DNA from 3 places in the Pseudomonas sp. G(2018) genome. Region 2 is predicted to be linked to each of the others. Evidence: predicted binding sites of a transcription regulator. Region 2 holds the regulator's gene; each other region holds the start of a gene.
What was found. The regulator sigma-54, encoded in region 2, starts transcription at its own class of promoters, with help from an activator protein. The targets are predictions, from matches to a motif close to ANTGGCATNNANNTTGCTNT.
Positions count from the first base shown of each region.

Region 1: a site for sigma-54 is predicted at 3,027-3,046, ahead of FFS64_RS03530 (pilin). Genes of this name have one in related genera too.
Region 3: a site for sigma-54 is predicted at 3,248-3,267, ahead of flgB (flagellar basal body rod protein FlgB). Genes of this name have one in related genera too.

Region 1 covers NZ_SCOO01000003.1:8,250-14,907, forward strand. Annotated here, with positions in the region: gene FFS64_RS03515 (DUF748 domain-containing protein) at 1-1,399, shown strand, start outside; gene FFS64_RS03520 (DUF2845 domain-containing protein) at 1,399-1,695, shown strand; gene FFS64_RS03525 (BON domain-containing protein) at 1,894-2,250, opposite strand; gene FFS64_RS03530 (pilin) at 2,561-2,980, opposite strand; partial or broken gene FFS64_RS31595 (type IV-A pilus assembly ATPase PilB) at 3,272-3,458, shown strand; gene FFS64_RS03540 (type II secretion system F family protein) at 3,461-4,678, shown strand; gene FFS64_RS03545 (A24 family peptidase) at 4,680-5,552, shown strand; gene coaE (dephospho-CoA kinase) at 5,549-6,172, shown strand; gene yacG (DNA gyrase inhibitor YacG) at 6,169-6,369, shown strand; gene FFS64_RS03560 (magnesium transporter) at 6,592-6,658, shown strand, end outside.
Region 2 covers NZ_SCOO01000015.1:59,676-66,333, forward strand. Annotated here, with positions in the region: gene FFS64_RS16200 (HPr family phosphocarrier protein) at 1-66, opposite strand, end outside; gene rapZ (RNase adapter RapZ) at 82-939, opposite strand; gene ptsN (PTS IIA-like nitrogen regulatory protein PtsN) at 942-1,406, opposite strand; gene hpf (ribosome hibernation-promoting factor, HPF/YfiA family) at 1,419-1,727, opposite strand; gene FFS64_RS16220 (RNA polymerase factor sigma-54) at 1,802-3,295, opposite strand; gene lptB (LPS export ABC transporter ATP-binding protein) at 3,480-4,205, opposite strand; gene lptA (lipopolysaccharide transport periplasmic protein LptA) at 4,205-4,753, opposite strand; gene lptC (LPS export ABC transporter periplasmic protein LptC) at 4,740-5,312, opposite strand; gene FFS64_RS16240 (HAD family hydrolase) at 5,320-5,844, opposite strand; gene FFS64_RS16245 (KpsF/GutQ family sugar-phosphate isomerase) at 5,844-6,658, opposite strand, start outside.
Region 3 covers NZ_SCOO01000008.1:7,128-13,785, forward strand. Annotated here, with positions in the region: gene flgM (flagellar biosynthesis anti-sigma factor FlgM) at 1-201, opposite strand, end outside; gene flgA (flagellar basal body P-ring formation chaperone FlgA) at 381-1,142, opposite strand; gene FFS64_RS10370 (chemotaxis protein CheV) at 1,226-2,158, shown strand; gene cheR (protein-glutamate O-methyltransferase CheR) at 2,205-3,032, shown strand; gene flgB (flagellar basal body rod protein FlgB) at 3,310-3,717, shown strand; gene flgC (flagellar basal body rod protein FlgC) at 3,721-4,164, shown strand; gene flgD (flagellar hook assembly protein FlgD) at 4,180-4,899, shown strand; gene flgE (flagellar hook protein FlgE) at 4,931-6,253, shown strand; gene FFS64_RS10400 (ribonucleoside-diphosphate reductase subunit alpha) at 6,470-6,658, opposite strand, start outside.

The sequences.
Region 1 (6,658 bases), on a different contig from region 2:
GCAGGTGGTGGTCGACGGTCTGAATTATCAACACGGTGACAGCCTGTCGATCGACAAGATCAACCTGATGCAGCCCTACGCACGTTTCATGATCAACGATGACCGCACCACCAACATCGATGATCTGTTGATTCCACAACCGGCCGATACCGGCGCCAAGACCGCTGCTGCCAAACCCGCCAGCCAGGAAAAACCGCTGGGCATCCACATCGGCGGGATCGTCATCAACGACGGCTCGGCCAACTTCGCCGACTTCAGCCTGACGCCGAACTTCGCCACCGCCGTTCAACAACTCAACGGTCAGATCGGTACCATCGACAGCCGGCAGGCAAAACCGGCCAGCGTCGACGTCAAGGGCAAGGTCGACCGCTATGCGCCCGTGACCATCAAGGGTTCGGTCAACCCGTTCGACCCGATGGCCAGCCTCGACATCGCCACCAGTTTCAAACGCGTGGAACTGACTACGCTGACCCCCTACTCCGGCAAGTTCGCCGGTTACCGCATCCGCAAGGGCCGGCTGAATCTGGACCTGCACTACAAGATCACCAAGGGCCAGCTCCAGGCCGAAAACAAAGTCGTGGTCGAGCAGTTGCAACTGGGTGAAAAAGTCGACAGCCCCGACGCCGTGAGCCTGCCGCTGAAACTGGCGATTGCCTTGCTCAAGGATGTCGACGGCAAGATTTCCATCGAACTGCCGGTGTCCGGCGACTTGAACAACCCGCAGTTCAGCGTCATGCCGATTGTCTGGCAGACCCTGCGCAACCTGATCGTCAAGGCCGCCGCCGCGCCGTTCAAACTCATTGGCGGACTGGTGGCCGGTGGCGGGTCGGAAGATCTGGGCAGCGTGTCGTTCGCGCCGGGCTCAAGCGAGCTGAGCAAGGACACTGAAGCGGCCCTGGTCAAGCTGTCCAAGGCCCTCAAGGAACGCCCGGCCCTGCGCCTGGAAATCGAAGGCACCGCGGCCAAGAGCAGTGACGGCCCGCTGATTGCCGAGCAACGCCTGGAACGGGAGTATCAGTACAACTACTACAAAATGCTCCAGCGTCGCGGTGACAAGGTGCCGGCGAAAGCTGCGTTGCTGGAAGTGCCTGACAGCGAGAAAGGTCCGCTGCTGGAAGGCATCTACCGCACACGTCTGAAAACCCAGCCGCCTGCCGAATGGAAAGACCTGGGCAAAGAAGAACGCACCGCGAAGATGCGCGAGGGCGTGATCCAGTTCTGGAGTTCCAGCGAAGTGCTGTTGCGCGAGTTGGGCCAGGAACGCGCCAGCAGCATCAAGGATTATCTGGTCGACAAGGGTCAACTGGCCGATGACCGCGTGTACTTCATCGACGCCCAATTGGGTGAAGCGGAAAAGGACGGCAAGGTGGTTACGCCCATGCATCTGGACGCCGAGTGATGGGCAAACGGCTGCAGCTCGCATTGACGTTGGCGTTGACTGCGAACCAGGCCTCGGCGGCGGATACTTTGCGCTGCGGCAGTCAATTGATCAGTGTCGGCGACCGGTCGGGCGAAGTGCTGCAAAAATGCGGCGAACCCGTCAGCCGTGATCTGCTGGGTTACAAGCGCAGTGCCGATCGACGGGAAGAGTTTCAGGTCGAGGAATGGACCTACGGGCCGAACGGCGGGATGTATCAGTATCTGCGGTTCGAGGGGAATCGGTTGGTGCAGATGACCAGCAAACGCGGTAATTGAAATCACCACAAACCACTGTGGGAGCGAGCCGGCTCGCTCCCACAGTGGTATTCACATAGAACAAGCCCCGACACGAATGCCGGGGCCTGTAATGGCCACATCCTTATGGCCGTTCGCATGAACTCCTCAAGATGCGACAGACGTATTTCTCGGCCCGCCTGCCGCGCCTTCTCCCAGTCCAGGCGAGAAGCCTTGCCTTTACTCGGCTTTCAGGCCGTCAGCGGAAACCGCTTTGACGCCTTTGATGTTCTTGGCGATGCTCACCGCTGTGGCTTTCTGACTATCAGTGACTGCGGTAGTGGAAGACAGGGACACAACGCCTTTGTTGGTTTCCACTTTGATATCGGTACCCGGAATGCCTTTTTCGGTAACCAGGTCTGCTTTGACTTTGGTAGTGATCCAGGTATCGGAAACATCCTCTTTCGCTTCAGTGACTTCACCGGCGGCCAGCATCATGGGTGCCTGAGTCGCCTGAGTGGACTGTGCAAATGCTGCGTTAGTCATGGTCAGGGTCAACGCGGTTGCAGTAGCGGCAGCGATAGCGAACTTCTTCATACGAGTAACTCCTGTTTTTCTGGAAAGTCTGCTGGATGTCTTTTCAGCAGGGTTACCAAAGATATTGCGAACGCTGTGCCAACTTTGAGACAGAGATTAATATCTTATAAATCAAACAGTTACTAAACGCCTCGTTTTTCAGAATCATGCAATTTGCATGACTCGGCCATTCTCTACATGCAAGTTGCGGGTTTTGAGGAAGGCCTAAGGCCATGAATTGTCGGGAGTTTTCCTCAGCACTCGGAACTTGAAAGCGGCGAACAAAAAAATACCCCGCGAGAGGCGGGGTATCAGGCAACCGGATGAGGAATCAGACCTTAGGGACAACGCCTTCGCAGCCTTTAGGCGCGAGTTCCTGGTCGACGGTAGTGACGCATGTCCAGCCCGTCAACGCACGCGTCAGGGTAATGGTTTTGTTCAGGACCGGACCCGGCGCATTCAGGATTGTGCAACCAATTGTGCCCGTTCCATCAGCGGCTTTGCCCGACGCTGTCGTTGTGCAATTGGAGGTTTTCGCGGTACCGCCGACTTTCGTCAGATCAGGATCAGTTCCTTGATTCATCAGATCTTCAAACGGCACCTTCAAAGCCGAAATCTCCGCCAGCCCCGCCGTCACCTTCGCCCGCGCCTGGTACTTGGAGTAAGCGGGGATCGCAAACGTCGCGAGAATCCCGATGATCGCCACCACGATCAGCAGCTCGATCAGGGTAAAACCTTTTTGTGTGTTCATAGACAGCCTCCGTGCATGAGTCGAAATCTCATGATCTGAAACTGTCTCAGCACAGCCCATGCCAAGCGCCGCATCCCCTGTTGGCGGGTGGCATGATCGCCACACCGCCCTTTCCTCCCCCCAGGATCCGCACTATCTGACGATTTTTGTCACCTTTGCGCCGCTGGTTTGGTTCCATCGCTTGACTAGGCTATAAGTCATCCAACTGTCTTCGTCCGGAAGTCCAATGAATGACATTGCCCTCAGCGGCCTGGCCAAGCAAATGGTCCTGGCCCGGCTGCTCACTGACATAAGCGCGCGAAATCACCTCGCGAGACGGTGCTCAACTAAGGCTTCCCCCGAGGAACGCATTGGCACATTCACGATCTATGAGCCGGTCGGCTGCGAACATTGCAACGACCTGCGCACCGCAGGCTTGCTCAAAGCCATGCAAGGCATCACCAGCCTTGAAGAAATCAACCGGGTCACCAAGGACTGAACATGGCGGTCAAAGCAGCAAAAATCAGTGTGTACGCCTGGGAAGGCACTGACCGCAAAGGCACGAAGGTCACCGGCGAGTTGAGCGGTCAAAACCCGGCACTGATCAAGGCGCAGTTGCGCAAGCAAGGTATCAACCCCGGCAAGGTGCGCAAGAAAACCACTTCGCTGTTCAACCTGGGCAAGCGCATCAAGGCCCAGGACATTGCCCTGTTCACGCGCCAGATGGCGACCATGATGAAAGCCGGCGTGCCGTTATTGCAGTCGTTCGACATCATCGCCGAAGGCTTCGATAACCCGGCCATGTGCACTCTGGTGGATGAGTTGAAACAGGACGTCGCAGCAGGCAACAGCTTCGCCGCCGCCCTGCGTAAAAAGCCCCGGTATTTCGATGAGCTGTACTGCAATCTGGTGAATGCCGGGGAACAGGCCGGCGCACTGGATACCCTGTTGGAGCGGGTGGCGACCTACAAGGAAAAGAGCGAAAGCCTAAAGGCCAAGATAAAGAAAGCCATGACCTACCCGCTGGTGGTCGTGTTCGTGGCAATCATCGTAACCGGGGTTCTGCTGGTCAAAGTGGTGCCGCAGTTCCAGTCGGTGTTTGAAGGGTTTGGCGCCCAATTGCCCGCTTTCACCGTGATGGTCATTGGCCTGTCGCGGATCATGCAGGACGGGTGGTGGATGATGCTCGGTGGGTTGATCGTGGCAATCTTCGCGTTTCGCCACGCGTTCAAGACATCGCAAGACTTTCGCGATAGATCGGATGCCTGGCTGCTGAAACTGCCGCTGGCGGGGACCCTGATGTACAAGTCCGCCGTGGCCCGTTTCGCCCGCACCCTGTCGACCACCTTCGCCGCCGGCGTCCCACTGGTGGAGGCCCTGGAATCGGTGGCCGGCGCCACTGGCAATATCGTGTTCAAGCGTGCCGTACTGCGCATCAGGCAAGACATTTCGACGGGCATGCAGTTGAATTTTTCCATGCGCACTTCCGGTATTTTTCCGAGCATGGCCATTCAGATGACCGCCATTGGTGAAGAGTCCGGCGCACTGGATGACATGCTGGACAAGGTCGCGGGCTTTTACGAGGACGAGGTGGACAATATGGTCGATAACCTCACCAGCCTGATGGAACCGTTCATCATGGTGCTGCTGGGTGTTATTGTCGGCGGCCTGGTGGTCGCGATGTACCTGCCCATCTTCCAACTCGGCGCAGCGATCTGACATGCCCTTGAACGAAATCCTGACCCACTTCCCGCTGGTCTTCGTCGTCATTGCCGGTCTGGTGGGGTTGCTGGTCGGCAGCTTTCTCAACGTGCTGATCTGGCGCCTGCCAAAAATGCTTGAACGCGACTGGCGCATGCAGGCCCACGAGATCCTCGGTCTGCCCGGCGAAACCCCGCTGCCGACCTACAATCTGCTGCTGCCCCACTCTCAGTGCCCATCTTGTGGCCACCGGATTCGTGCCTGGGAAAACATCCCGCTGCTCAGTTACGTGTTTCTGCGAGGGCGCTGCTCATCCTGTGCGACACCGATCAGCAAACGCTATCCGTTGACGGAACTGGCCTGTGGCCTGTTGTCGGTGCTCATTGCCTGGCACTTTGGTTTCGGCTGGCAGGCGTGCATGGCGCTGCTTTTGACCTGGGGCCTGTTGGCCATGAGCCTGATCGACGCCGAACATCAACTGCTGCCGGATGTATTGGTGTTGCCGTTGATGTGGCTGGGGCTGATCGTCAACAGTCTCGGTTTGTTCGTACCGCTGCATGATGCATTGTGGGGTGCCATTGCCGGCTACCTGGCGCTGTGGTCGGTGTTCTGGCTGTTCAAATTGCTCACCGGCAAGGACGGCATGGGCCATGGCGACTTCAAGCTGCTGGCGATGTTAGGCGCCTGGGGCGGTTGGCAGATTTTGCCGCTGACTATCCTGCTGTCTTCCCTGGTGGGGGCCGTTATCGGCGTGATCTATCTGCGCCTGCGCCAGGCAAAAACCTCGACACCAATCCCCTTCGGCCCTTATCTGGCGATTGCCGGCTGGATTGCCTTGCTCTGGGGTGGTCAAATAACCGACCTCTATTGGCAGTTTGTCGGTTTGAAATGAATACCCCTGTGGAAAAACCCTGGATTCTCGGCCTGACCGGCGGCATCGGCAGCGGCAAAAGTGCGGCGGCCCAACACTTCATCGACCTCGGTGTGCACGTAGTCGATGCCGATCATGCTGCGCGCTGGGTGGTGGAGCCGGGCCGGCCGGCACTGGCGAAGATCGCCGAGCATTTCGGCCCCGATGTGCTGCAGGCCGACGGGCAACTGGATCGCGCCGCCCTGCGCAAACTGATCTTTGAAGTGCCGGATGAACGCCGCTGGCTGGAAGCCTTGCTGCATCCGCTGATCGCCGAGGAAATCGCTCATCATCTGGCGCTGGCAAAATCACCTTATGCGATTCTGGTTTCGCCGCTGCTGATCGAATCCGGCCAGTACGCCATGACCCAGCGGGTGCTGGTGATCGATGCCCCTGAACAGCTACAGATCGAACGCACCCTGCAGCGTGACCAGACCAGCGAACAGCAGGTCCAGGCGATCCTCCAGGCCCAGTCCAGTCGCCAGGATCGCGTGAGCCATGCCAACGAGGTGGTGGTCAACGACCGCGACCTCGCCTGGCTACACAGCGAGGTCGAACGCCTGCATCACTTTTACCTTACTTTGCGTGGAGGCCAGTCATGAGCCAGATCCCAACCGTCGAATGCCCGACCTGCGGCGCCCCTGTCGAGTGGAGCCCCGAAAGCAAATTCCGGCCGTTCTGTTCCGACCGTTGCAAACTGATTGACCTGGGCGCCTGGGCATCGGAAGAGCACAAGATTCCCGTAGCCCCGGATGCCGAGGATGAATTGTTCAGCGGCGATTTCGACCCGCGTCACTGATCCCGATCGTCAGGGACGTAACTGCGCCGCCAATCAACGAGAGGTGACAGGCTCGTTGATCTTGACACCCAATAATCAGCATGCTAGCGGGTGCTATACTTCTTTCGGGTTGCATCAAGAGTGCAACAGTCCCTGCGGGTTCCAATACCGACGGTAAATCTCAGTTAACGGCTGCTGGACAGAGGAGGTCTACAGCAAAAAAAACGAGATGGGAGGTGTGGCATGAACCGACACTATTACATCAGTGACAATCTTGACGATCTTGAGTCCGTTGAAAATGAACTGGAAG
Region 2 (6,658 bases):
GAACTTTGCAGACGCCCGGGCATGCAAGCCCAGCTTATTGATGATTTCGATTTCCAGAGCAGGCATCGCGATGTGAATCCTTTAACTGAGGTCGCGGTGGCGGACCTGGACGTTCTTCAGGGATTGCTGCAGGGTCTTGCCCAGACGTTCGGTCAGGTAGACAGAGCGGTGATGCCCGCCGGTGCAACCGATGGCGATGGTGACATACGCGCGGTTGCTGGCAGCAAAGCGGGGTAACCATTTGAGCAGATAGGTGGAGATGTCCTGGAACATCTCTTCGACATCCGGCTGTGCCGCCAGGTACTCGGCAACCGGCTGATCGAGTCCGGACTGCGCGCGTAACTCCGGTTTCCAGTAAGGATTGGGCAAGCAGCGCACATCGAACACCAGGTCGGCGTCGACCGGCATGCCACGCTTGAAGCCGAAAGACTCCACCAGGAACGCTGTTCCGGGCTCCGGCTGGTTCAGCAGGCGCAGCTTGATGGTATCGCGCAGCTGATACAGGTTCAGGTTGGTGGTATTGACCTTGAGATCGGCCAGGTCGGCAATGGGGCCGAGCAGGTTCGTTTCGTCCGCGATGGCTTCGGCCAGCGAGCGATTGGCGCTGCTCAGCGGGTGGCGACGGCGGGTTTCCGAGAAGCGTTTGAGCAGGGTTTCTTCGTCGGCATCCAGATACAGCACATCGCACTGGATGTGACGGCTGCGTACTTCTTCCAGCAGCTCGGGAAACCGCGATAGGTGGCTTGGCAGGTTGCGCGCATCGATGGATACGGCAACCAGCGGCTGTGACAGCTCGGTATGAATCAACGCGCGTTCGGCCAGTTCCGGCAGCAACCCGGCAGGCAGGTTGTCGATGCAGTAGTAGCCGTTGTCCTCGAGTACATCGAGGGCGGTACTTTTACCTGAGCCGGAGCGGCCGCTGACGATGATCAAGCGCATGATTACTGCCCGTTTTGCTCGTCCAGGACAACCTGATACAAGGCTTGATTGCTCGGGGCGCTGCGCAGTTTGTCGCGCACGTCCTTGCGGTCGAGCATGCTGGCAATCTGACGCAACAACTCAAGGTGCGCATCGGTGGCAGCTTCCGGGACCAGTAGTACAAACAGTAGGTCAACCGGGGCGCCGTCGATGGCGTCGAAATCTATAGGGGCGTCCAGGTGCATCAAGGCACTGATGGGCGCGTTGCAACCCTTGAGGCGGCAATGAGGAATGGCTATGCCGTTGCCAAAACCAGTCGAGCCGAGTTTTTCGCGGGCGATCAAAGCCTCGAAGACATCTTGCATCTCCAGATCCGGCACTTCGCGATGGATAAGGTTGGCAATTTGCTCGAGGGCTTTCTTTTTGCTGCCGCCCGGCACGTTCACCAGGGAACGGCCGGGGGTCAGGATGCTTTCAAGTCGGATCATGGGTTGGGAGTGTTAACGACCGGTAGCGCCCTGGAGGAGGCTCTGGGTCTTTTCCTTATGCTTTTTGAGTTGTTTATCCAGCTTGTCGGTCAAGGCGTCGATCGCCGCGTACATATCGGTATGTTCCGCGTTCGCGACCACTTCATTGCCGGGAATATGCAGCGTGGCTTCGATTTTCTGCTTCAGCTTTTCGACCGTCATCGTGACCTGCACGTTGGTGATCTTGTCGAAATGTCGCTCCAATCGTTCGAGTTTTTCGCCGATGTAGGTGCGAAGAGGTTCGGTCACTTCCAGTTGGTGTCCACTGATGTTGACTTGCATACAGCTTCTCCTTCGTTGCCAGTGCATAAAGCGGCAGATCCGATGATCTGCCACTGGAACGCTGTGGCGTGGCTCTACATCAACCGCTTGCGTTCGCTCGAAGGCGCGATCCCGAGGGATTCGCGGTACTTGGCGACGGTGCGGCGAGCCACCTGAATGCCTTGTGCCTCCAGTAAACCAGCGATCTTGCTGTCACTCAACGGCTTTTTCTGATTTTCCGCAGCAACCAGTTTTTTGATGATCGCGCGGATCGCCGTGGACGAGCATTCGCCGCCTTCGGAGGTGCTGACGTGACTGGAGAAAAAGTATTTCAGTTCATAGATACCCCGGGGGGTATGCATGAATTTCTGCGTGGTCACCCGTGAGATCGTCGACTCGTGCATGCCGACCGCTTCAGCGATGTCATGCAGGACCAGCGGCTTCATCGCCTCGTCGCCATACTCCAGGAAACCGCGCTGATGCTCGACAATCTGGGTGGCTACTTTCATCAGGGTTTCGTTGCGGCTTTGCAGGCTCTTGATGAACCAGCGGGCCTCCTGCAGCTGATTGCGCATGAAGGTGTTGTCGGCACTGGTATCGGCGCGGCGCACGAAGCCGGCGTATTGGGCATTGACTCGCAGCCGTGGCACCGACTCCTGATTGAGTTCAACCAGCCAGCGCTCGTTGTCCTTGCGCACGATCACGTCGGGGACCACATATTCGGCTTCGGTAGACTCGATCTGCGAGCCTGGGCGCGGATTGAGGCTCTGGACCAGTTCGATCACCTGGCGCAGTTCGTCTTCCTTGAGCTTCATGCGGCGCATCAGCTGGCTGTAGTCACGGCTGCCGAGCAAGTCGATGTAATCGGTGACCAGGCGTTTGGCTTCGGCCAGCCAGGGTGTTTTGGCTGGCAGTTGGCGCAATTGCAGCAGCAGGCATTCACCCAGGTTACGGGCGCCGATGCCGGCGGGTTCGAATTGCTGGATGCGGTGCAGGACGGCTTCGATTTCGTCCAGTTCGATGTCCAGTTCCGGATCGAAGGCTTCGAGGATTTCCTCGAGCGTTTCGTCCAGATAACCCTGATTGTTGATGCAGTCGATCAGGGTCACGGCAATCAGCCGGTCGGTGTCGGACATCGGGGCCAGGTTCAATTGCCAGAGCAGGTGGCTTTGCAGGCTTTCGCCGGCTGATGTGCGGGTGGTGAAGTCCCACTCGTCGTCATCGTTGCTGGGAAGGCTGCTGGCGCTGGTCTGGTAGACGTCTTCCCATGCCGTATCGACGGGAAGTTCGTTGGGGATGCGTTCGTTCCAGTCGCCTTCGTCGAGGTTATCAACCGTCGGCGCGCTTTCCTGGTAGGAGGGTTCCTGGATGTCGGTGTTGGGCTTCTGTTCGGCGTTGTCGGCCAAGGGGTCCGTGTTGTCGAAGTCGTCGCCTTCTTCCTGGCGCTCGAGCATCGGATTGGACTCCAGGGCCTCCTGGATTTCCTGCTGCAGGTCCAGGGTCGACAATTGGAGCAGGCGGATGGCCTGTTGCAGCTGCGGTGTCATCGTCAGCTGCTGGCCCATTCTCAAGACTAGCGATGGTTTCATGGCAGGGGCTTAACACCTTATTCGCCGGCGCACATGCGCCATCCACTACAGGGGCGCCGGAGCGCCAAACATAAGCAAATTATATGCCCGAAGTTGCGGTGTTTGCCTAGAGCGCTGTAACAATAAAAAAGTATTGATTTTTTATCGAGACAAGCGCTCGGTCGACTAGCCAGCACTTCAGTGCTTACAGGCGGAACTCATGGCCCAGGTACACTTCCTTGACCAGGTCGTTGGCCAGGATGGTGTCGGAGTCGCCTTCGGCGATCAGTTGGCCATCGTTGACGATGTAGGCTGTTTCGCAGATATCCAGGGTTTCACGGACGTTGTGGTCAGTGATCAGCACGCCAATGCCCTTGGCCTTGAGGTGGTGGATGATCTGTTTGATGTCGCCCACCGAAATCGGGTCCACGCCGGCGAAGGGTTCGTCGAGCAGGATGAATTTCGGGTTGGTGGCCAGTGCGCGGGCGATTTCCACGCGGCGGCGTTCGCCACCGGACAGGCTCATACCGAGGTTGTCGCGGATGTGGCTGATGTGGAACTCCTGCAGCAGGCTTTCCAGCTCCTGACGACGATCGGCCTTGTCGAGTTCCTTGCGGGTCTCGAGGATGGCCATGATGTTGTCGGCCACCGACAGTTTGCGGAAGATCGACGCTTCTTGCGGCAGATAGCCGATACCGGCCTTCGCACGACCGTGCATAGGCTGGTGGCTGACGTCCAGGTCGTCGATCAGGACGCGGCCTTGATCGGCCCGTACCAGGCCAACGATCATGTAGAAGCAGGTGGTCTTGCCGGCGCCGTTGGGGCCAAGCAGGCCGACGATCTGACCGCTGTCGATGGACAGGCTGACGTCACGCACGACCTGGCGGCTCTTGTAGCTCTTGGCCAGATGCTGAGCTTTCAGAGTTGCCATTACTGGGCCTTTTGCTCGTCGGTTTTCTTTTTCGGCTGGATCACCATGTCGATGCGTGGGCGCGCTTCGGTGACTTTGCTGCCTGTGGCGCGACCGGCGCTGGCCAGCTTTTTAACGGTGTCGTAGACGATTTTTTCGCCCTGGGTGACGTTGTTGTCCTTGTCGACGACTTTGGCGCGATCGATCAGCACGACGCGGTTTTGCGTTGCGTGATACTGGATGGTCACGCCCCAGCCTTGAACCGGCTTGGCATCGCCCGCGGTTTGCACTTGTTCGAAGTAGGCGAGGTTGCCCACGGACGTCACCACATCGATATCGCCGTTAGGTGCGCGGGTCATGGTCACTTTGTTGCCGGTGACCTTCATCGAGCCTTGGGTGATGATCACGTCGCCCGTGTAGGTGGCGATACCGTTCTTGTCGTCCAGCTGGGCGTCGTCGGCCTGAATGCGGATAGGCTGCTGTTGGTCATCCGGCAGGGCCCAGGCGCTCACGCTTCCCAGTGCTGCGCCCAGACTGAGCAAAATAGGGAGGGTTTTAACGAGCCTCATACTGTCCTCTTACGTTCGAGAGCAGGTGTATCCTGCTTTCTTTCAAGTACGCTTTCATTCCGTTGCCTGTCGATACGCCGCCAGCGCCGTCGATTCTAACGGGTTGCTCGGTCTGCGCATATTGCTTCTGCGGGAACACTGTCATGCGAGTGGTGGTGATCAGGGTCCTGCGGTTTTTCTCGTCGAAACGCGTGATACGTACCGAATCGATCAGCTCGACCTGTGTGCCGTCGGGATTGACTTCGCCCTTTTCGCTCTGGACGTGCCACGGGAACTCGGTGCCGCGGAACATGTTCAAGTCGGGATTGGTCAGCAAGGTCACTTCGGTGACTTTGAGGTGTTCGACCTTGTCCGACGTCATTTCGTATTGCAGTTTGCCGTCCGGCAGGAACTGCACGCTGTGGGCGTTGATGGCGTAATAGTCGATTGCGCTGTTGTCGACTTGCGCAACAGGCTTGTCGAGGAAGCGTTCCGGGCTGATGTTCCAGTAGCCGACCGCGGCGAAAATCGCCGCGATGCAACCGAATACCAGGATGTTGCGGATCTTTTTGCTCAGCATGTCTGGCTCACAGGTACGCGGCATTGGCCGCATCGAGGCGGCCCTGGGCGCGCAGGATCAATTCGCAGAATTCGCGGGCGGCACCTTCGCCGCCGCGGGCCTGGGTGATGCCATGGGCGTGTTCGCGCACGAAACTGGCGGCATTGGCGACTGCCATTCCCAAGCCTACGCGGCGAATCACCGGCAGATCAGGCAGGTCGTCACCAAGGTAAGCGACCTGTTCATAGCTTAGGTTGAGTTGGCCAAGAAGCTCGTCAAGCACCACCAGTTTGTCTTCGCGTCCCTGGTACAGGTGTGGAATGCCGAGGTTCTTCGCTCGCCGCTCGACCACCGGGGTCTTGCGGCCGCTGATGATGGCTGTCTGTACGCCGGCGGCCATCAGCATCTTGATGCCTTGGCCGTCGAGGGTGTTGAACGTCTTGAATTCGCTGCCGTCTTCGAGGAAGTACAGGCGTCCGTCGGTGAGGACGCCGTCGACATCGAACACCGCCAGTTTAATCTGTTGGCCGCGCTTCAGCAGGTCCGTGTTCATTACATTACTCCCGCGCGCAGCAAGTCGTGCATGTTCAAGGCGCCGACTGGGCGGTCCTCGCCATCGACCACCACCAGCGCGTTGATTTTATGGTCTTCCATGATTTTCAGGGCCTCGGCGGCGAGCATTTCGGCGCGGGCGGTCTTGCCGTGGGCGGTCATGACCTGATCGATGGTGACGCTGTGGATATCGATTGTGCGATCCAGGGTGCGGCGCAAATCACCGTCGGTGAAGATCCCGGCCAATTTGCCGTCGGCTTCAAGGATTACGGTCATGCCCAGTCCCTTGCGGGTCATTTCCATCAACGCATCCTTGAGCAGGGTACCGCGCTGAACCTGTGGCAGCTCTTGCCCGGCGTGCATGACGTTTTCCACTTTCAGCAGCAGGCGTCGGCCCAATGCACCGCCGGGATGGGAAAAGGCGAAGTCTTCGGCAGTAAACCCACGGGCTTCCAGTAGGGCCACGGCCAGGGCATCGCCCATGACCAGCGCGGCGGTAGTCGAAGAGGTGGGCGCCAGGTTCAGTGGGCAGGCTTCATGCTCGACATGCACATTGAGGTTGACCTCGGCGGCCTTGGCCAGCGGCGAATCGGGATTGCCTGTCACGCTGATCAGCTGGATGCCCAGGCGCTTTATCAGTGGCAGCAGGGTGATGATTTCATTGGTGGAGCCGGAGTTCGACAGCGCGAGGATGATGTCGTCGCGTGTGATCATGCCCATGTCACCGTGACTGGCTTCCGCCGGGTGGACGAAAAATGCCGTGGTGCCGGTGCTGGCCAGGGTTGCAGCGATCTTGCTGCCGATATGCCCGGACT
Region 3 (6,658 bases), on a different contig from region 2:
CAGCGTATCAGTGATCTTCTGCAACTGTTGAGCCTCATTGCTGAGATGTACCGATTCCCCGACTGTAGCGGTACCAGCCTGTTCGGCCTGGGTAGTCAGCGGTGCGGATTTACCGGTTTCGGCGGTGTCCTTGGCGGCGCTGGTACGTGTACTGCCCGTCAATGACGAGGAACTGTTCAAACGGCTGAAATCGATGACCATGATAAAAAACCTCTGGGAATTTGGACGCTTGCCATGTTTTCGGCCATTCCCTGAAAAACTTTAGGCCCATTTATCAATGAGCTTGCGCGCGTCAGCGCTTGCCCTGCATGGGGCACAGTTTAGGGAACAGCCATGGCCAGCGCCACATCTTCACGAAACACAGAGTTCTGCATGGCCGCCTACATGGAAACCTCCACCTGGCCCGGCGCGATGACTTGCGCCTTGATGACTCGCTGGGAGTTGAGGTTTTTCACCCGGATCTGTTCGCTCATGCCGCCATTGGACAGCGCTTCGCCGGGCATTCGCACGCTGAGCGTACCGCTGCGGGCGGTGATCACCACCTGATCACCTTTGCGGATGACTTCCGCCTGTTCGAGGTGGACAAGGGTAATGACCTGATCGGTGACCATTGGTCGGGTAAGTCGTTGTCCGATCGCCTGGTCCACGGAGGTCAGGTAGCCCTGGTTGATCACACTGATATCCCGCTCGCGCAGGATCACATCTTCAGGCTCGACAATACCGGCGCGCCGCAGTGGTCGCGAGGTGGTCACGACGTCGCGAAACAGGCGAACTTGAGCGGGTACGAAGACCGTCCAGGGGGATGTTCCTTCGCAGCGAACCTTGACCGTGACCCGGCCCAACGGCTTGGCCGGACTCTCCAGTGAGGCTGTCAATTCCTTGTCGCACATCGGCATGCGCATACGCGGATCGAGCTGGTTGACCTGGATTTCGTAGCGACCTTCCGTTTGACTGGTGGTCAGATAGTCTTCTACGGTGAATTCAAGAAAGCCCTGGGTGACGCCGATAAGCATGTCAGGCAAGGTAAGCGCGTCAGCAAGGGCAGCGCTGCCAGCGTTGAACAGGCACACAGCCGCCAACGCACCGAGGAATTTGCGGTGGGGTGTGGTCGGGCGTCGGAAAAATGTCGGTTCTGTGTTCATACAAAGATAAAAAGCAAGCGCCGTGCCGTTTAGAGATGAATGTGCGTCGCAACAACACTTAGCGTTGGTGTAGGAGTCTGGGCATGGCTGGTGTAATGGATTCGGTGAACCAGCGCACGCAACTGGTAGGGCAGAATCGCCTTGAGCTGTTGTTGTTCCGTCTCGACGGCCAGCAGCTGTATGGGATCAACGTGTTCAAGGTTCGGGAGGTGTTGCAATGCCCCCAGCTGACGCTGATGCCCAAGTCCAGTCCTGTCGTGTGCGGCGTGGCGAATATCCGGGGGGCGACCATTCCGATCCTTGATCTGGCAATGGCGACCGGCTCCGGCGCTTTGAAGGACAAGAACAATCCCTTCGTGATCATCACGGAGTACAACACCAAGACCCAGGGATTCCTGGTGCGCTCGGTGGAACGCATCGTCAACATGAACTGGGAGGAGATCCATCCGCCACCCAAGGGCACTGGTCGCGATCACTACCTGACGGCGGTGACGCGGGTCGACAATCAGTTGGTCGAAATCATCGACGTGGAAAAGGTGCTGGCGGAAGTAGCGCCGACGCCGGAAGCGATTTCCGTCGGCGTGGTCGATGTCGAAACCCAGCACAAGGCGCTCTCGTTGCGTGTGCTGACGGTCGATGACTCGTCGGTGGCGCGCAAGCAGGTCACGCGCTGCCTGCAAACGGTCGGTGTCGAAGTGGTGGCGTTGAACGACGGCAGGCAAGCGCTGGATTACCTGCGCAAACTGGTCGACGAGGGCAAGAAGCCGGAAGAAGAGTTCCTGATGATGATCTCCGACATCGAGATGCCGGAGATGGACGGATACACGCTGACGGCCGAGATCCGCAACGACCCTCGCATGCAAAAGCTTCATATCATCCTGCATACTTCGTTGTCGGGCGTGTTCAATCAGGCGATGGTCAAGAAAGTCGGTGCCGATGACTTCCTGGCCAAATTCCGTCCTGATGACCTGGCATCCCGGGTAGTCGACCGGATCAAAGCAGCAGACATCAGCTAGGGGCGTCCGGCCCCTGGCAGTCAACACGATTTAAGAGGCGGCAGCATTGTCTACGGGTAATTTGGATTTCGAACAGTTCCGGGTATTCCTGGAAAAAGCCTGTGGCATTTTGCTCGGTGAAAACAAGCAGTATCTGGTCTCGAGCCGTCTCAACAAACTGATGGAGCAGCAAGGCATCAAGTCCCTGGGTGAGTTGGTCCAACGCATCCAGACCCAGCCGCGCAGCGGGTTGCGCGAGATGGTGGTGGACGCGATGACGACCAACGAAACCCTGTGGTTTCGTGACACCTATCCGTTTGAAGTCTTGAAGAACAAGGTACTGCCTGAAGCGATCAAGGCCAGTCCCGGCCAGCGCCTGCGGATCTGGTCGGCGGCGTGCTCGTCGGGTCAGGAACCGTACTCGTTGTCGATGTCCATCGACGAGTTCGAGCGGACCAGCGTCGGGCAATTGAAGATGGGGGTGCAGATCGTGGCCACCGATCTGTCCGGCACCATGCTTACCAACTGCAAGACCGGCGAATACGACAGCCTGGCCATCGGTCGCGGTCTGTCGCCCGAGCGGCTGCAGCGTTATTTCGATCCGAAAGGGCCGGGACGCTGGGCCATCAAGGCGCCGATCAAGAGCCGGGTGGAATTCCGCTCCTTCAACCTGCTGGATAGCTACGCGAGCCTCGGCAAGTTCGACATCGTGTTCTGCCGCAACGTGCTCATCTACTTCTCTGCCGAAGTGAAGAAGGACATCCTGTTGCGCATTCACAGTACGTTGAAGCCGGGTGGCTATCTGTTCCTCGGTGCTTCCGAAGCACTGAACGGCTTGCCGGATCATTACCAGATGGTCCAGTGCAGTCCGGGGATTATTTACCAGGCGAAGTGATCGGTTGGCGGTATCAAAAAAACGGGAGTCCTCAGGGGCTCCCGTTTTTTTTTGCCTGATGAAGTATCGGCTCCACCGCTCCCACAGGGTTGGACAGTGTTCTCTCGGTCGAGTAAAGCGGCAGAAAAGCGGCATCCAGCGGAAACCGGTTGCCGCTTTTCTGGCATTGCCGCATTGCCACTGCCCGCAAAGCCCCGGTTTGCGGGCTTTTTTGAATTGGCATGGCGCTTGCTATGTCCATCGTACGAAAAATCAGGTCACCCGAAGGTTTCCCGACATGAGCATCAGCTTCGATAAAGCGCTCGGCATTCACGAAAAGGCTTTGGGCTTCCGCGCCCAGCGTGCCGAAGTCCTGGCCAATAACATTGCCAACGCCGATACCCCGAATTACAAGGCTCGGGACCTGGAATTCTCGAAGGTACTCGAGGCGCAGAACGATAAAGCCAAGAACGGCACGTTCGCCTTGAACATGACCAACAGCCGTCATATCGAAGCCGAAGGCCTGGGCAATGGCGACGAGTCGCTGATGTACCGCACGCCGATGCAGCCCTCGATCGACCAGAACACCGTGGACGCGCAGCTGGAACAGTCGAACTACGCGGAAAACTCGGTCAACTTCCAGGCCAGCTTCACCCTGCTCAACAGTAAATTCAAAGGGCTGGTGTCAGCCCTGCGCGGAGAGTAAGTCATGTCTCTATCCAGTGTTTTCAACATTGCCGGTAGCGGCATGAGTGCCCAGACCACGCGTTTGAACACCGTCGCTTCGAACATCGCCAACGCCGAGACGGTCTCGTCGAGCATCGACCAGACCTACCGTGCGCGTCACCCGGTGTTCGCCACCATGTTCCAGGGCGGCCAGAGCGGCGGCAGCGATTCGCTGTTCCAGAACCAGGATGCCGCCGGTCAAGGCGTGCAGGTGTTGGGCGTGGTCGAAGACCAGAGCAACCTCGAGGCGCGCTACGAGCCGAACCATCCGGCAGCCGATGCCAAGGGTTACGTCTACTACCCGAACGTCAACGTGGTGGAGGAAATGGCCGACATGATTTCCGCGAGCCGTTCGTTCCAGACCAACGCCGAAATGATGAACACCGCCAAAACCATGATGCAGAAAGTCCTGACCCTCGGTCAGTGATAAGGGGCGACTCAGATGAGTGTTTCCGATACCACCAGTGGCTTGAGCCTCAACGACATCCTGGCCAACTCCGCGGTCAAGACCAAGACCGACGATAGCCTGGCTTCGGCAGCGGGCAGTGCCACCGGCAAAAAAGCCTTGGGCAAGGATGCGTTCCTGCAGTTGCTGGTGACGCAACTGAAGAACCAGAACCCGCTGGAACCGCAGGACAACGGCGAGTTCGTGGCGCAACTGGCGCAGTTCAGCAGCCTGGAAGGCATCACCACGCTCAACGACACCGTGGCCGGCATCGCCAGCAACTACAACTCGTCCCAGGCATTGCAGGCTTCGTCCTTGGTGGGGCGTTCGGTCATCGCACCGGGCGACAAGGCCGTAGTCGACACCACGAAGGGCATGACCGGTTCGATTGCGATACCGCAGTCGGTTGCCTCGACCACGGTGAAAATCACAGACAAGGACGGCAAAGTCATTCGCACCCTCGAACTGACCGATCAGAAAGCCGGTAATGCCAGCTTCACCTGGGATGGCAAGGACGACGCCGGCAACGTGGCCCCAACGGGTACCTACACCTTCGCGGCGAACACCACCATCGACGGTCAGGGCGTGGCGCTGATTACCAATCTGCCTGCAACCGTCAACAGCGTGACCATCAGCCAGACCGGCGGTGAGTTGATGCTCAACCTGGCCGGGCTGGGCAGCATCGCCCTGTCCAAAGTGCAAACCATTGGTATATAGAGCCGACTAACACGGCACAAAGGAGTGGAATATGTCTTTCAACATCGGCCTTAGCGGTCTCTATGCCGCCAACAAACAGCTGGACGTGACCGGCAACAACATCGCCAACGTTGCGACCGTCGGCTTCAAGTCGTCCCGTGCGGAATTCGAAGATGTGTACTCGGCTACCAAGCTGGGGGCAGGGAGCAGGACCGTCGGCAATGGTGTGCGTCTGGCCAACGTTGCCCAGCAGTTTACCCAGGGTGATATCAGCAGCGGCACCGGTAACGTGCTGGACATGGGTATCAATGGCTCTGGCTTCTTCGTGCTGAACAACAACGGTTCGCTGTCCTACACCCGTGCCGGTACGTTCAAGGTCGATAAGGAAGGTTACGTCACCAATTCCGACTACACGGCGCGTGTTCAGGGTTACGGTGTGGATGCCAATGGCAAGATCATCAATGGCGTGTTGACCGACCTGCGTATCGACACCTCCAATCTGGCACCGAAGGCCACTACCACTGTGTCGTCGACGATCAACCTCAAGTCTACGGAGCCCGCGATCGACGTCGTCGCGAACCCGTTCGACCCGAGCAAGACAGCGTCCTACACCAAGCAGTTCAGCACCCCGATTTTCGACTCTCAGGGTAACGAACACACCATGGATCAATACATGGTCAAGACGGGTCCCAACACTTGGGATACCTACACCCTGATCGATGGTCGCAACCCGAACGGCAGCGACCCGATGAACGCGGCTACCCGACCTGTTCCTTCGACCATGACGTTTGATGCCAGCGGCAAACTTGTATCGGTCAGCACGCCGAATCCACCGGGTGCGCCTATCGTCAGCCCGAATCTGGCCATCACCAACTGGACTCCAGGTAAAGTGACCAATGGTGTGTGGGCACCCAACGGCGCCGCCGCCGACCCGGCGGGTGTGACCATCGCCATGACCAACACTACCCAGTTCAACGCCGATAGCGCGCGCTCGATTCCGGCGCAGAACGGCTACGCTACTGGTCAGATCTCCAACCTGACCATCGACGGCAACGGTGTGATGCTGGCCAACTTCAGCAACTACCAAACCAAGCCGATCGGTCAGATTGCGTTGGCCAGCTTCACCAACGAACAAGGTCTGCAGCAAGTGGGCGGCACCGCCTGGAAAGAAACCTACGCGTCGGGCATTCCGGGCTACGATTCGCCGGAAACCGGTACCTTGGGTTCGATCCGCTCCAACTCCCTGGAGGAGTCGAACGTCAACGTGACCAATGAACTGGTCGAGCTGATCAAGGCGCAGAGCAACTACCAGGCGAACGCCAAGACCATCTCCACCCAGAGCACCATCATGCAGACCATCATTCAGATGACTTGATGCTTGATAGTGCTGCATAAGGAACCCCTCGCAAGAGGGGTTTTTTTATGGCCGTGATTTTTGTCAGGGGCTGAGGTTTCGGTTGCCTGTGCTGGCCCCTTAGCGAGCAGGCGCCAGTCCGGCCAACACATTCATCGGGGCAAAAGAAAACCCCCGACCAACCAGAGGCTCATCGGGGGTTTCAGGTAGGCGCTTTTCAGCGCCTGCCGGCTCGGCTTATTGGCAAGCTTCGCAATCCGGCTCGTCGATGGCGCAGGCCTTCGGCACTGGAGCAGGACCGGCTGGAGCAGCCAGGACCGAGTCGTCACCGTGGTTGCCGCCGCTGGAAACAGCGTTCAGCTTACCGGTGTTGATGGTCGATTTCTCGGTGCTGGTCGCGGCCAGGGCACGGAGGTAGTAAGTGGT